Regions from separate parts of the Rhizobium sp. KNZ2-6A genome, predicted to be linked through region 1. Evidence: predicted binding sites of a transcription regulator. Region 1 holds the regulator's gene; each other region holds the start of a gene.

Region 1 (3,771 bases):
GCTCATGCTATCTCCTCGAAGGCGAATAATGCGCCCTGTCCGGGCGCCAGCCTTGCCAGTATACGATTGTTCTTACGCGTGTAGGTGACGCCGTTAGCAGTGAAATGCGACGATGTCACGGAAAGATCGCGCGTTTTGAAAAGGATTGCGCGTGCTCTCAGCCCGGGATCGCTGGTGTGAACAGGCAAATCGTAGAATGCTTCCATTCCTTCCGGCGTCAAAACTTCCACATCGACATTGGCTGCCTTGATCGTCAGGCCGAAGGAGTGTTCCGAGACCCGCGGGCCGCCAACGATCTCTTCGAAGAAGGTGCGATACGCCGCTGGTTTCAGCGCGGAAAGCGCCACCCGCGCGATGCCGGTCACGCCGTTTTCGTGACGCTCGAGCGCGCTGCGATCGGCCGGCAGCGGATTGATGCGCTGGCAGCAGAAGGCCAGGAAATCCGGCGCGCGCAGATCGGCCGCAAATGCGAGACGAAAACCGGCCGTGGTTTCCGTTCCATCCGGCATCTTCATCGGCCGGGAGAAATCCAGCATGCGCCCAGCCGAGATCGCGGCCGCATTGAAACGCTCGTCATCGCTAACGGCATCCTCCGTGCCGAAAACCAGGGCCGAAAATCCATCCTCGGCGACGCGGAAGCGATAGGCCTGGTCGCGCGCAACGAAGACATTGCCGTCGGCAATGCTCGTCTCGCATTGTTCCTGCGATGCTACGCCCAAAGGTTCGAGATAGGTCTTGTCGGCAAGGAAGACGCAGGCATTTTCCGTGCCGAAAGGATGGCGGGCATCCGGAGCCACCGTGAAGCCCAGCTTGCCCAGGCGCTCGCGCGCCAGAGCGATGTTGACGGTCGGCAGCACGAGATGATCAAGCGGATGCGGCGACAAAGTCATGGTCCTCCCTTGTTTGCCTGCGAGAGCAGATTTGCGCCCATACAATGCTCAATTCAAGACGAAAGCCAAGCTGTGAAGGCGCAAGAGAATGTGAGTCGGATGCACCCTGACAACGGGAACGCGCTGATTCTCAACTGTAGCCGGCTTAGGTGACAACCGTCGTCTTTATCCGCACTTGAAGTGAACAGGATAGAGGTGAAGCGTCCATAAAGCGAACAAAGCGGCATTTCTCATATTTATCGCTGAATTAGCGCGGATATAATTCCCGAGGAATTTCAAGCGATCCATTCGATGACGGCAATTATTTGATCGGCCCGGCGAAGCTTTACTGAAATTTAAGCACTTGCGGAACACATATGGAACATATAGTGTCCGTTCTGGATTTGTTTCACGACGATTTTCTTGATTTGGGGTTCCAAGACGATGTTGACTCGCAAGCAGCAGGAACTGCTTCTCTTCATTCACGAGCGGATGAAAGAGTCCGGTGTCCCGCCATCTTTCGACGAAATGAAGGACGCACTGGATCTGGCATCAAAATCCGGCATTCACCGTCTGATCACGGCGCTCGAGGAACGAGGCTTCATTCGCCGCTTGCCGAACAGGGCGCGAGCGCTCGAAGTCATCAAGCTGCCGGAGGCCTATAATTCGAGCCTGCAGCCGCGTCGTGGCTTTTCGCCGAGCGTTATCGAGGGCAGTCTCGGCAAATCTCAGCCGGTCGCGCCGCCCGCCCCGGCGAAAGTTGCCAACGACGACCAGAACAGTTCGGTATCGGTACCGGTCATGGGGCGCATCGCCGCCGGCGTTCCGATTTCCGCCATTCAGAACAATACGCATGACATTACCGTTCCCGCCGATATGCTCGGCTCCGGCGAGCATTATGCACTGGAGGTCAGGGGCGATTCGATGATCGACGCCGGAATTTTCGATGGCGACACGGTCATCATCCGCAATTCGACGACGGCCAATCCCGGCGATATCGTCGTTGCGCTCGTCGACGACGAAGAGGCGACGCTGAAGCGCTTCCGCCGCAAGGGCGCCTCCATCGCGCTGGAAGCCGCCAACCCAGCCTATGAAACCCGTATCTTCGGGCCGGATCGCGTCAAGGTCCAAGGGAAGCTCGTCGGCCTTATTCGGCGTTATCACTGACCGGTGATTTCAGCGTGATTGGCGTGGCGAACTTGTCTGCGCGCCAATCGTAAGTTCGATGCCGCGTCCATGGTCGCTGCGGGTTTTTGAATGCCGTCGAAACGGTTGGCGTATCTGCGCCGAGGGTCATTTCGAGAGAGCCAGTTCGCCGCAATGTTGCGCCGGTTATGAGCATTGCGCCGGAGCGGCAATGATCGAGCCGCAGCCGGATCGATGTGACGACGATTTGCGCGGTATCGCAAGCCGGCGGCAGATAGGCAGCATTTTCGATGGTGACCAACATGGCGCCATTATCGAGCATCGCCACGCACCACGCGCCCTTCTGACAGGCGAAACTTCCTTGCATCGTCCGATCCAGCGCCTCTTCCATTGCCTTGCGGACCGCTTTCTGTTCTTCGCTGCTTAATCGCCTACGGCGATCGGTCGTCTTGTTGATCTGCGGAAGCCGGCTGTCACTGGGGAGAATAATGGGAGGCTGGTGTTCGGTTGCGACCAGCGCCTTCTGCCATTGTTCGAAAATGAAGGCCTGCGGCCTTTCGCGATTTGTGGCGAGTATATCGTCCTGCCGCAGCGCAACCAGAACACCGTCCTCGGAAATCATCAGATCCGGCTTCGGCACGGCGGAGCCGAATGCAGCCACGCCAGTGGATGAAAGCAGCAACAGCAGGCCCAGATGGCGAAGCCGGCTCCGCAACATGGTCATGATCAGGAAGCCGGCAATGAAGGTCGGCATCAACCAGCCGGGTTGGCGGCCGAAGGTGATGTCGCCTCCCCAACCAGCCACGGTTTTGGCGATCAGGATGACGAGCTCCAGTCCCTCGCCGGTGACTTTCCAGAGTGGCCCGTCCAGGCCGAAGGGCATGAGCAGCATTGCCGCCATGCCGAACGGCATGACAATGAAAGAGACCACCGGCATGGCCGCGAGGTTGGCGGCAAGCCCATATGTCGCCAGCCGGTGAAAATGCTCGATCGAGAAGATGGCCGTCGATGCGCCACCGATGAACGAGGTCGACAGCACGCCACCGAAGAAGCGCGAGACGAAGAGCAGCGGGCTCAACAGACGGACACGCGAGAGGATGTTTTCGCGAGGCCGTCGTCGTTTCCATAGCGAATAGCCCGAGACCAGCGCCAGCGTCGCGGCATAGGACATCTGAAAGCTTGGGCCCAGCACCTGCGACGGCGACAGAATGAGGATGACGATGGCAGATAGCGCGACATTGCGAAGGCTGAGCGACGGCCGATCGAAAAGCACGGCCACCAGCATGATCGCCATCATGATGAAAGCGCGCTCAGCGGATACGCCAAAACCCGAAATGAGGTAGTAGGCCGTCACCGTCAAAAGCGCGCCGAAGGCGGCGAATTTCTTGGTCGGCCATGCCTGCGCAACTCCCGGAAACAAGCTGAACAGATAGCGCAGGCCGACATAGAAGATGCCGGCCGACAGCGCCATGTTCAGGCCTGAAATTGCAATGATGTGAGTGAGACCGGCAATTCGCAGCGACTCGGTCGTATCCTTGGAGATCGCACGTCTCTCATCGGTGACGAGCGCCGCGGCAAAGGCGCCCGTATCTCCCGGCAAGGTTTCCCTGATCCTGTCGCCAATGCCGTTGCGCAGGCCGGCAAGCCAGATATCAGCCTTGTCCAACAGCGAATTTGCACTATCACCGGATGGAGATAGCAAGTCTGGGCTGCCATAAGCGAAACCATTCGCACCGATGCCATTGAAATAGGAGCT
Region 2 (3,771 bases), on a different contig from region 1:
GGCGTCGTCGGCACGCTTGCCGGTGTGATCCTCGGCGTCGTGGTCTGCCTGAACATCGAGTCCATCCGCCAGTTCTTCTCCTGGATTTCGGGCACCGTGATCTTCAATCCGGAAGTCTATTTCCTCAGCAAATTGCCGGCCCAGATGAATCTCGGCGAGACCGTCTCCGTCGTCGTGATGGCGCTGACACTTTCCTTCCTTGCTACGATCTTTCCGGCCTGGCGTGCCTCGCGGCTCGATCCGGTGCAGGCGTTGCGCTACGAATAAGGAATCCGCATTTGATAAAACGCAACGTCGTTCTCCAGCTCTCTGGCGTGGAGCGTCATTATGGGCAGGGTGAGACGCGGCTGTCGATCCTGAAGGGGGCCGATTTCGCCTTGCGCAGCGGCGAGATCGTCGCGCTGGTTGCGCCTTCAGGCACGGGCAAGTCGACGCTGCTGCATGTGGCAGGCCTGCTGGAGCATCCCGATGGCGGCGAGGTGGTCGTCAATGGCCAGGCCTGCGAAGCCTTGTCCGATGAAAAGCGCACGGCCGTGCGCCGCGGCGAGATCGGCTTCGTCTATCAGTTCCATCATCTGTTGCCCGAATTCTCGGCGCTCGAGAACATCATGATGCCGCAGCTCATTTCCGGCCTGTCGCGCAAGGATGCGAGCGAGCGAGCCGCGCAGCTTCTCGACTATATGCGCATCGGTCACCGCGCCGATCACCGCCCGGCCGAACTGTCCGGTGGCGAGCAGCAGCGCGTCGCGATCGCCCGCGCGGTTGCCAACGCGCCGCTGGTGCTGCTGGCAGACGAGCCCACCGGCAATCTCGATCCGGAGACCGCGCATTACGTCTTCGATGCATTGGAAGCGCTGGTGCGTCAATCGGGCCTTGCGGCCTTGATCGCCACGCACAATCACGAGCTCGCCGCCCGCATGGATCGCCGCGTCACACTGAGCGACGGCAAGGTGGTCGAGGTCTGATTACTCGCTACGGAACGATCAGACCACCGCGATAATCCAGTTCGTAGGCTTTGCACTGGTTCACCACGATGGCTTCATGGCCGAAGAAATGGTCGCAGCCGCCAGTGCTGCGGTCGATATAGCGGCCATAGGCATGTTCAAACTCGAAGCCGCCGAGAAAACGCTTTTCATCCAGATAAAGACGCAGCAGCGATGCCTTGATCACCATGCCGGCGCGGGTGCCGTCGATCAGATCGGGCTCGATGATATGGCCGAAATAATTCATGGCCCAGACCGGCTCGTCGTCATGCCAGACCAGTTCCTGGCCGGCGAAATCCGTGCCGCCGAAATAGCTGTCGAGATAGCGCCAGCGGCCGCTTGCATAGCCGATGTCATGCGACCCGGTGCGGCAGGACGGCAGTCTCTCGCCATCGCCGACATAGGTCTCCGCCTTGGCGATGACAATAAAATCGTTCAGCTCGGCAAGATCCGGCATGACCCTCTCCAGGTTTGGTGAGTGGGCACGATGCCATTCAATGTGCTGGTTGTAAAGAACAAAAAGAGAACATTCTTGATTAACGGCTGCCTTCGCAAGCCTTCTCGCCAAAATCGTCCTGCCAGGCCTGAATGCTGACGGTCCTCGCTTCGGCCTTCAGCGCCTTGCCGTCCTTCGTCACCTTGCCGGTCAATACGTTATAGTCGCAGGTGTGACTGTTGTCCGGTTCGAGCGTATCGCGGGAACCGTAGGTATAGCCGGCCACCACGAAGCTGTTGTTGCGATGGGCAAGCGTCAGCGTCTGTTGCCAGCGATCGCGACCGATGGAGTCGTTCTGCGAGACGATCGCGATCGAACCGTTCGGCAGCGCCGAGATCGATGGTTCCTGGCCGACGATGCCGCCGGGCTCGACGCTACCCCATATTTTGTTCGGAGCGCGTGCGGCGAGCTTCAGCAAGGCGTGCTCGTCATCGCGTAGATAAATATTGATGCCGATCTGATTGTCAGCCTGATCATCCGAGGGGAGTGCCACCAGAAGGGCGAGATCCGGTTTGCCGTCCTTGTTCCAGTCTCCGATTGCGGCATCGATGATGCGGCCGGGCGCGGCGGTGTCTTCGGCGCGGGCCGTGGTTGCAAGCGAAAGCAGAATGAGCCCGCAGGCAAGCGATTTCATCGTGGTCTCCCTGTCCCCCATCTCCATAGCGCCAGACTGTTTCGGCGTCCATCGGAGAACGAAAGAGTCGCGTGATGAAATTTATTGATGCTCCTATTGACTTCCGAACAAAAATAGAACAAAAAAGAAACATAACGAGTAAGGAGCGCGTAAATGACCGATATCATTCGAGACGTTGCAGCATTCACCTCCATCGTCATGTTCGTTGCCAGCTTTTCCCTCATCATGATGGCGATGTAAGTTTTATCCCCGTTTGCACAGGCTGTTCCCATATTTGATGGGAGCAACTTCTGGACTTTACGATCCGCAATGCCGAAAATGTCACCGATTCATTTGGGCATGCGGAAGGGTTTGAGATGGCGGATATGGGTGGCAGCGGCACGGCGACGCCGGCCGGCGAAACGCCGGAATTTGTGCACCTCAGGGTTCATTCCGCTTATTCCCTGCTGGAGGGCGCGCTGCCGCTCAAGAAGATATTGGCCAAGGCGGTAGGCGACAGCCAGCCGGCCATCGCGATTACCGATACCAACAATCTTTTCGTTGCCCTCGAATTCTCGCAGAAGGCGATGGACGAAGGGCTGCAACCGATCATCGGCTGCCAGGTATCGATTGACATGGAAGATGGCGGCGAGGGCGAGAAGCGAGGGCCGCAGCAGGCGCTCGCCAAGCTGCCGTCCATCGTGCTGCTTGCCGCCACGGAGCGGGGCTATGAACGCCTGGTCGATCTCGTCAGCCGCGCCTATCTCGGCGGCGAAGGCAATGGTGCCGTTCACATCACCAGCTCATGGCTTGAAGAGATCGGCACGGAAGGCATGATCGCGCTGACCGGCTCGTTGAGCGGGCCGATCGATATGGCGCTGAAGGAGGGGCATGCCGCGCAGGCGCTCTCCCGCCTGCTGACCCTGAAGCGCCTGTTCGGCGACCGGCTCTATCTCGAATTGCAGCGGCATGGCACCTATGATCGCCGCCATGAGCAGAAGATGATCGCGATGGCCTACGAGCATGAGATTCCGCTCGTTGCAACCAATGAAGCCTTTTTTCCGACGCGTGACGATTACGATGCCCACGACGCGCTGATGGCGGTTGCCCACAACGCAATCGTCTCGGACGATACGCGTTTTCGCCTGACGCCAGATCATTATCTGAAGAGCCGAGCCGACATGGCGAAGCTTTTCGCCAATCTGCCGGAGGCACTGGAAAATACGGTCGAGATCGCCCGCCGCTGCTCCTTCATCCTGAATACGCGCAAGCCGATCCTGCCGCGTTTCACCGGCGCTACCGATGATGCGGAGGAGGCCGAGCGCGCCGAGTCGGCGGAGTTGCGCGCCCAGGCGGTCGAGGGGCTCGACCAGCGTCTCGCCTCGCTCGGCATGGCGCCGGGCTACGAGGAGAAAGAATATCGCGAGCGGCTGGAATTCGAACTCAGCGTTATCGAGCGCATGAAGTTTCCCGGCTACTTCCTGATCGTCGCCGACTTCATCAAATGGGCCAAGCGGCATGATATCCCGGTCGGCCCTGGCCGCGGCTCCGGCGCGGGCTCGCTGGTGGCTTACGCGCTCACCATCACCGACGTCGATCCATTGCGCTTCTCGCTGCTGTTCGAGCGCTTCCTCAATCCCGAACGCGTTTCGATGCCGGACTTCGATATCGACTTCTGC
Region 3 (3,771 bases), on a different contig from region 1:
GTGGTGCCGATGAGCGCGAGTGCTGCAATGCTTGCGATGATTGCGGCCATGGTGCCGTTCCTTTCTCAAAACACTGCTCCCTTCCCGCGGCCGATCGCGCGGGAAGAGGATTCCTTCAGAAAATCCGGCTTCCGGAGCCTGCTCCGATGTTCGCGACCGAGCCGCAAAAGCGGCCGGTCACGAGCGGTCAAGCCTTAGCGGCAACGAGCCTCGTAGCGATTGCCGTAGCGATCGCGATAGATGCAATAGCCGCGGCGCTCATGGGAGCGTCCGATAAGATTGCCGACGACGCCGCCGGCAACAGCGCCGACTGCCGCGCCGCCCCAGCTATGGGTGGCCACGCCGCCGATCAGGGCGCCGGTGCCGGCACCGATGGCAGTCCCTTTTTCCGTTGCCGTGCACGACGCTAAAGCGCCGACAAGGGCGATCGCGACGATGATCTTCTTCATGGTGTTAGCTCCCTGGTGTTGTGAAGTTTGAACATTGACCCGCGGATCAGATCCGCCCCATCAATAACAAAATGAGGACAATGACGAGAACAAGCCCGAGACCGCCCGATGGACCGTACCCCCATGCCCGGCTGTAACCCCAGCTGGGCAGTGCGCCGATCAGCAGCAGAATCAGTATGACAAGCAATACCGTACCAAGCATGATATGTCTCCTCCATGTCCATCGCTTGAATAGCGCCGGCAATGTCATTCAATCCGGCTCTATGCTCCAGCGGCTCCAGTTCGAATCGGTTCCTTAGCGAATGGGCGGAGTTCCCCAATTCTGCAGATAGAAACTTGCGTCGCCGAAAATTGTTCCGGCTAAGAAATAAAAATGGCTAGGTGCCGGCGGCGCGGCATTCAGCCAGATATTAACGCGGCGGCACGAAGCGGGCGTAGGAGGGCGGAGCCACGACCCGTTCTTATGGTTAAAATACTATTAAAATACAATATGTTGCGGTGAACGAAACGAGAAAAGAAGCCTGTCCGTGATTCGTCGGCGATTCGTTCTGCCTTTGGACTTTGGTTAATGGCCGGGCCTTTTTGTACGTCCCGGGCGTGCAAACTGAGCGAAATCCAGTGGAAGGCGGGTGTTCACAGGATGATGCCTTCATGCCCCCATCGGTTCGCGCGGAATAGGCCGGTGGAGGCGTCCTGCGCCCGCGCCGCTTTCCATGTCTCAATGCTGTCCTGGCGAAATACAAATATGTAGCCGTGAAATCCGCTTCGCGTTGGCCTCGATCGAGGCGCCGATACGAACAGCTTATGCGTGTGTTTCCAGATTCATTATATTTGCGCTCGTTAAAAGATTGATCGCAATTGCAGATTCGGCTCGAATCGTGGGTTCAACCATTCGGAGTCCTATGGGTTCTGGTCCAGGAAGCGCTAGATATTGTGTGGAACAAAAGCAGAATCGGCTGGAATCCGCGATTCGTCGCCGATTCGTTCCGGCTTTGGCCCGAATCTTAATGGAAGGAGCGGCATTCCGGGAAGCTGCATTATTTACAAATAATTAACTACGAAAAACGCTGATTTTCGCCGGCTTCGGATTCTCTGCCTGACTCCCTTTCTCAGGGAAAAGGCACGGAAACGAGATTCAGCATTTGGTGTCAGTCTTTTCATCGAAATCCATATGTTGTAGTGAACAAAAAAAGAACGACAGCGAGTCAGCGATTCGTCTCCGATTCGTTCTCAAGCTGTTCCGGAAATCGTCGGGACTCGCATTAGATGCAGGATTAATGTAGCTTATGGTTGAAGCCATCAATAATGAAATCGATTGTTGCTGCGGCTGTTTTTTTATTCAGGTCTTGCCTTTGTCGCATATGGTCGTCATCTCTTCGTTTCCTCCTTGGGGAACTTGCTGATCGAAAGACGGTGGTTTCTCGCCCATGCACGGACCAATGACACAGACTTCGCAGCCCATGATCCTGAGCGGACGCGGCGTGACCGCGGTGCTCGGACCGACCAATACCGGCAAGACCCATTATGCCATCGAACGCATGGTGGCGCACGGCAGCGGCGTGATCGGCCTGCCGCTGCGGCTGCTGGCGCGCGAGGTCTATACGCGCGTCGTCGAGAAGGTTGGGGTCCAGCATGTGGCGCTTGTCACGGGCGAGGAAAAAATATCGCCGCCCAATGCCCGCTTTTCCGTCTGCACCGTCGAAGCCATGCCGCGCGAGACGCGTGCTTCCTTCGTCGCCATCGACGAGGTTCAGCTTGCCGGGGATCTCGAGCGCGGCCACATCTTCACGGACCGCATCCTGCACCTGCGCGGCCGGGACGAGACGCTGCTATTGGGGGCCGGCACGATGCGGCCCATCCTCGAACAGCTCTTGCCCGGGATCACCGTCCTGGAGCGGCCGCGGCTGTCGCATCTTTTCTATGCCGGGCAGAAGAAGATCACGCGCTTGCCGCAGCGCACCGCGATCGTGGCTTTTTCCGCCGATGAGGTCTACGCGATCGCTGAGCTCATCCGCCGCCAGCGCGGCGGCGCCGCCGTCGTTCTCGGCGCGCTCAGCCCACGTACGCGCAATGCGCAGGTGGCGCTCTACCAGGCCGGCGATGTCGAATATCTGGTCGCGACCGATGCGATCGGCATGGGCCTCAATCTCGATGTCGATCATGTCGCCTTCGCCCAGGACCGCAAGTTCGACGGCTATCAATTCCGCAACCTCAATCCCGCCGAGCTTGGCCAGGTCGCTGGCCGCGCCGGCCGCCACCTGAAGGACGGCACCTTCGGAGTGACCGGACAGGTCGATCCTTTCGACGACGAACTGGTGCGCCGGATCGAGGGACACGAATTCGACATGGTGAAGGTGCTGCAGTGGCGCACCAAGGCTTTGAATTTTTCCTCGATCGCGGCGCTGCGCGCCAGTTTGGAAGACGCGCCGCGCGTGCAGGGGTTGACGCGGGCGCTGCCTGCGGTAGACCAGCAGGCGTTGGAATATTTGTCACGCGATCTGGAGATAGTCGATCTTGCCAGCAACCCGGCTCGGGTTGAGAAATTATGGGAGGCCTGCGCGCTTCCCGACTATCGGCGCATTACGCCTGCCCAGCACGCCGATCTCATTGCCGCCCTCTTTTCCGATCTGGTGCGCTATGGCACGGTGAAAGAGGATTTCCTGGCCGAACAGGTGCATCGCGCCGATCGGACGGATGGCGAGATCGACACGCTTTCGGCGCGAATCGCGCAGATAAGGACTTGGACCTATGTGTCGAACCGGCCCGGTTGGCTTGCCGATCCGACACACTGGCAAGAAAAGACGCGGGAAATCGAAGATCGATTGTCCGACGCGTTACATGAGAGGTTGACGAAACGCTTTGTTGATCGCAGGACATCTGTGCTCATGAAGCGCCTGAGAGAGAATGCGATGCTGGAAGCTGAAATCAGTGTGAATGGGGATGTCTTCGTTGAAGGGCATCATGTGGGACAGTTGACCGGTTTCCGGTTCACGCCTGTTGCGGGCACCGAGGGGCCGGATGCGAAGGCCGTCCAGACAGCCTCCCAGAAGGCGCTGTCTCTGGAATTCGAGGCGCGCGCCGCGCGCCTGCATGCGGCTGGCAACAGCGATCTTGCGATCAGCGCCGATGGACTCGTGCGCTGGCTCGGCGATCCCGTGGCGCGCCTGTCGGGGAGCGATCATGTCATGCGTCCGCGCGTCATCCTGCTTGCCGACGAGCAGCTGACGGGCCATGCGCGCGATCATGTCGCCTCGCGCATCGAGCGCTTCGTGAACCATCATATCAGCACGATCCTGAAGCCGCTCGACGATCTCCAGCGCGC
Region 4 (3,771 bases), on a different contig from region 1:
CACAAGCAAACAGAAGTCAAGGTTGATACAAGGCGAGAAAGATAAAACTTCGGATCAATCAGGTTTACTACCATTTGCTTACTTCCATATCCTCTATGTTCGTTTTCACATCCATTAAAATTATTTCGGTCTCTCGATAAAATTCTTGAAATTATTAGAGAATAATGCTTAAGTAACCGTTACAAGTATTGAAGTAAGGTTTGCGGCAATGCGACCCTCTCGGGTATTAGTTTTGCGTTCCTTGCGATGGCCGCCGGAGATCATCAGCCGGGCAGTTTGGCCTTTTGCCAAGCTGCTCGCCGCGCTGTCGAACAGAAACGTCTGCCTCCTCAAAGATGAGGACGTAGCCTGTCGGGCATTTATCCCTCTCTCTTGCTGTTACAATACGGAAACAGATTCGTTCCGGCATGAAAAGTTGGAAATCAGGCTGGATCTCACGAGAAGGCGGCTAATCCACAAACAAATGTGGTTTTAATATGATCAACTGGCGTTGGGGCCAGCTGCAGAATTTTCAATGAGCGCTGCAGCCGCGGCAAGTACAACACGCCATGTAGTGTCGAGGGGGCGCTACAATGATGTGGAGCAAAGCAGATATTCCATTTGAACAGCCCAAGGCTGTCGAGCGGCGCCGCTGGCTCCGTTCTCCTCAGGCACCGCTTTACAGTGAAGTCCCCGAAAGGACGGAGCTGGCGTCCCTGCCATTTTCAACGGAGGAGCTGCACCCCGATCGGCAATTTGCAGCCTGGCAGGAGCGCATGGCTCCGCTGATCGATATGCGGCTGCAAAATCAAGCAAAAGCATGTGAGCCGTTCGCGGTTAAGCAGGTCGCATGGAATCTCGAAGGTGTCCTGCTCATTCAGCAGGACACGCCGGCATTCAGTTTCGAACGCTCCCCGGAAAAGGTGCGCTTCAGCTCGATAGATCATTGGCAGATCACTTTTCTGCGCACCGGAAAGACTTGGACGAGCGTCAACGGCAAGGTTGTCGAAAACGAACCCGGCATGATGGAAATCCGGATGCTGGGCTGCCCCTTTTACGGACGGACCTTGCCGGCGCAATCCACGACATTGATCCTGCCATGCGATCTGTTTGCCGCCTATGGTGGGCTGCCGAGCGCCAGCAGCAATATTGTACTTGGAGGTCCGCGCGTCTCGTTACTTTCGAGTTACATGGATTTTCTCGAAGTCAATCTCCTTCGTTTGACCAGAGACGATCTTCCAGGCGTCAGGAACCAGCTTCGGGAGATGGTGTTCCATACGATCTCGCCCTTGGCGCACAGCCAGATCGATGGCGAAATATCGCAAAGCGGGTTGATGACCCGGGCAAGACACTTCATTCAGAACAATCTGGGATCCACGGAATTGACGCCGGAAACCCTAAGCCGTGAACTGGCGATTTCGCGGACCCGTCTTTACGAGCTGTTCCAGACTTCGAGCGGAGTGCTCAACTACATAAGAAGGAAACGGCTTCTGGCCGCGCGCGCCGCACTTAACGATCCCGCCGATGGTCGGAAAATCGGCGAAATCGCCGGTCAGTTCTGTTTCGAGTCCGCCGCCAACTTCTGCCGGGCCTTCACTCATGAGTTCGGCTACAATCCAAGCGAAGTGCGCAGGCATTCTCGGGATTTCAAGACGGAAGCGCCGTCGCGCACGGCCACGGTGTCGAGTTTCGATAACTGGCTCAGCACGCTTGGTCTCTGACAATCCAGGCCGGCAGCGACATCGCGAAGTCCTGCCCGGCAAGATCCGCAGCCGGTTTGATATCATCGCCAAGCGTGATATGTTCCGTATTTGTTCGGCCCTACCGCGATTTACGGCGGCGCTGAAAGCCTGGAGCATGATGCCGAAAAGTGTGAGCGGTTTTCGGACGACATCATGCTCAACCTACCTCGTTCCAGCGCGGATTGCCGAGACGATAATGAACGATATGAGCTCGCCGCCCGTCCGCAAAATCATCCATGTGGACATGGATGCCTTTTACGCGTCGGTCGAACAGCGCGACGATCCCGAACTGCGCGGCAAGCCGCTCGCGGTCGGCGGGTTCGCGGCGCGCGGCGTGGTGGCGGCGGCAAGCTATGAGGCCCGCGCCTTCGGCGTTCGCTCAGCCATGCCGTCGGTGACCGCCAAGCGCAAATGCCCGGATTTGATATTCGTGCCGCCGCGCTTCGACGTCTACAAGGCCGTATCGCAGCAGATCCGCGAGATCTTCGCCGAATATACGCCGCTGATCGAGCCATTGTCGCTCGACGAGGCATATCTCGACGTCACCGAAAACCTCAAGGGCATGGAGATCGCCACCGAGATCGCGCTGGAAATCCGGGCGAGGATCAAGCAGATCACCGGGCTCAATGCTTCCGCCGGCATCTCCTACAACAAGTTCCTCGCCAAGATGGCGAGCGATCTGAACAAGCCCAACGGCCAGGCGGTGATCACGCCGAAGAACGGGCCGGCATTTGTCGAGGCGCTGCCCGTCAGCAAATTCCATGGTGTGGGGCCTGCGACCGCCGAACGCATGCGCAAATACGGGATCGAAACCGGGCTCGATCTGAAATCAAAGTCCCTCGCCTTCCTGCAGGAGCATTTCGGAAAGTCCGGACCTTATTTCTACGGGATCGCCCGGGGCATCGACGAGCGCCAGGTGAGGCCCGACCGGATCCGCAAATCCGTCGGCGCGGAGGATACGTTTCCCGAAGATATCGACGACCTCGATCTGGCGACGGCGGAATTGCGGCCGCTCGCAGAGAAGGTCTGGCGCTACTGCGAAGCCAGCGGCATCAGCGGCAAGACGGTGACCGTGAAGATCAAGTACTCGGATTTCACGCAGGCGACACGCAGTCGGACGGCCTCTCTCCCGGTCGCTGACATGGGCGAAATCTTAGAAGCGGCATCCGCGCTTCTGGCGACCGTCCATCCGTTCAGACGGCCGGTTCGGCTACTCGGCGTCACGCTGTCATCCCTGACGAACGAAGAAACCGATGATGGCCGCTCGCAATCCCAGCTCGATCTCGGCTTCTGACGGTCGGTTACGGAAGCGATACCAGCGAATCTGGGATTTGTCCTGATCCGCGCGCGGAATCTGTAGAAATATGAGTAAATTCCTCTTGTTTGTGACCGGCCGGCAAGGCTATACCGCCGCGGGTGTTTTCACCCGTCCATATTTGGCCGCAAACAATCAGGATGTTTTTCGTGACCATATTGAAATCGCTTTTGGCCGTCCCGGCTCTTTGCGCGGCGCTCGGTCTTGCCGTACCGGCAGCATCTGCCGCATCCACCAGCTATCCCCTGACCATCGACAATTGCGGCGCCAAGGTCACATTCCAGAAAGCGCCGGAACGGGCGATCGGGCTCGGCCAGAACAGTGCCGAAATTCTTCTTTTGCTTGGCCTGCAGGACAAAATGGTCGGCACCGCCTTCTGGCCGAGCAAGGTTCTGCCCGAGCTCGCCGAGGCCAATTCCAAGGTCAAATTGCTGACCGTCGAGTTTCCGACGTTTGAATCGATCCTCTCGGAAAATCCCGATTTCGTGGCTGCGGCCTTACCAAGCCTGATGGGACCGAACAGCAAGGTCGCCAAGCGCGAGGATTTCGAGAAGGTCGGCATCCCGGCATATCTGTCTCCCAGCACCTGCCTCAGCACGGCCGCGGTCAAGGACCAGTACGGCAGCCGCGGAGAACTATGGAACATGGATCTTCTCTACAAGGAGATCGACGAGCTCTCGAAGATTTTTGATGTCTCCGATCGCGGCCAGGCCCTGATCGCCGACTTTAAGAAGC

The links. Region 1 encodes LexA, which represses DNA repair genes until DNA is damaged. Its sites were predicted from a motif close to TGTTCNNNNTGTGTTCNG; they were not measured.
Region 2: the regulator LexA is predicted to act here: its motif matches at 2,217-2,234, upstream of dnaE (DNA polymerase III subunit alpha).
Region 3: the regulator LexA is predicted to act here: its motif matches at 1,629-1,646, upstream of ACPYOP_RS16350 (helicase-related protein).
Region 4: the regulator LexA is predicted to act here: its motif matches at 1,781-1,798, upstream of dinB (DNA polymerase IV).

What each region holds. Positions count from the first base shown of each region.
Region 1 covers NZ_JBNDIC010000052.1:2,407-6,177, reverse strand. The annotation lists gene kdsA (3-deoxy-8-phosphooctulonate synthase) at 1-6, opposite strand, end outside; gene ACPYOP_RS27010 (VOC family protein) at 3-890, opposite strand; gene lexA (transcriptional repressor LexA) at 1,314-2,036, shown strand; gene ACPYOP_RS27000 (ComEC/Rec2 family competence protein) at 2,017-3,771, opposite strand, start outside.
Region 2 covers NZ_JBNDIC010000007.1:54,597-58,367, reverse strand. The annotation lists gene ACPYOP_RS07350 (lipoprotein-releasing ABC transporter permease subunit) at 1-267, shown strand, start outside; gene ACPYOP_RS07345 (ABC transporter ATP-binding protein) at 282-965, shown strand; gene ACPYOP_RS07340 (DUF5680 domain-containing protein) at 973-1,440, opposite strand; gene ACPYOP_RS07335 (hypothetical protein) at 1,520-2,113, opposite strand; gene dnaE (DNA polymerase III subunit alpha) at 2,470-3,771, shown strand, end outside.
Region 3 covers NZ_JBNDIC010000021.1:74,927-78,697, forward strand. The annotation lists gene ACPYOP_RS16335 (hypothetical protein) at 1-50, opposite strand, end outside; gene ACPYOP_RS16340 (YMGG-like glycine zipper-containing protein) at 195-449, opposite strand; gene ACPYOP_RS16345 (DUF3309 family protein) at 496-651, opposite strand; gene ACPYOP_RS16350 (helicase-related protein) at 1,889-3,771, shown strand, end outside.
Region 4 covers NZ_JBNDIC010000003.1:204,000-207,770, reverse strand. The annotation lists gene ACPYOP_RS03685 (hypothetical protein) at 1-74, opposite strand, end outside; gene ACPYOP_RS03680 (helix-turn-helix domain-containing protein) at 573-1,700, shown strand; gene dinB (DNA polymerase IV) at 1,918-3,015, shown strand; gene ACPYOP_RS03670 (ABC transporter substrate-binding protein) at 3,186-3,771, shown strand, end outside.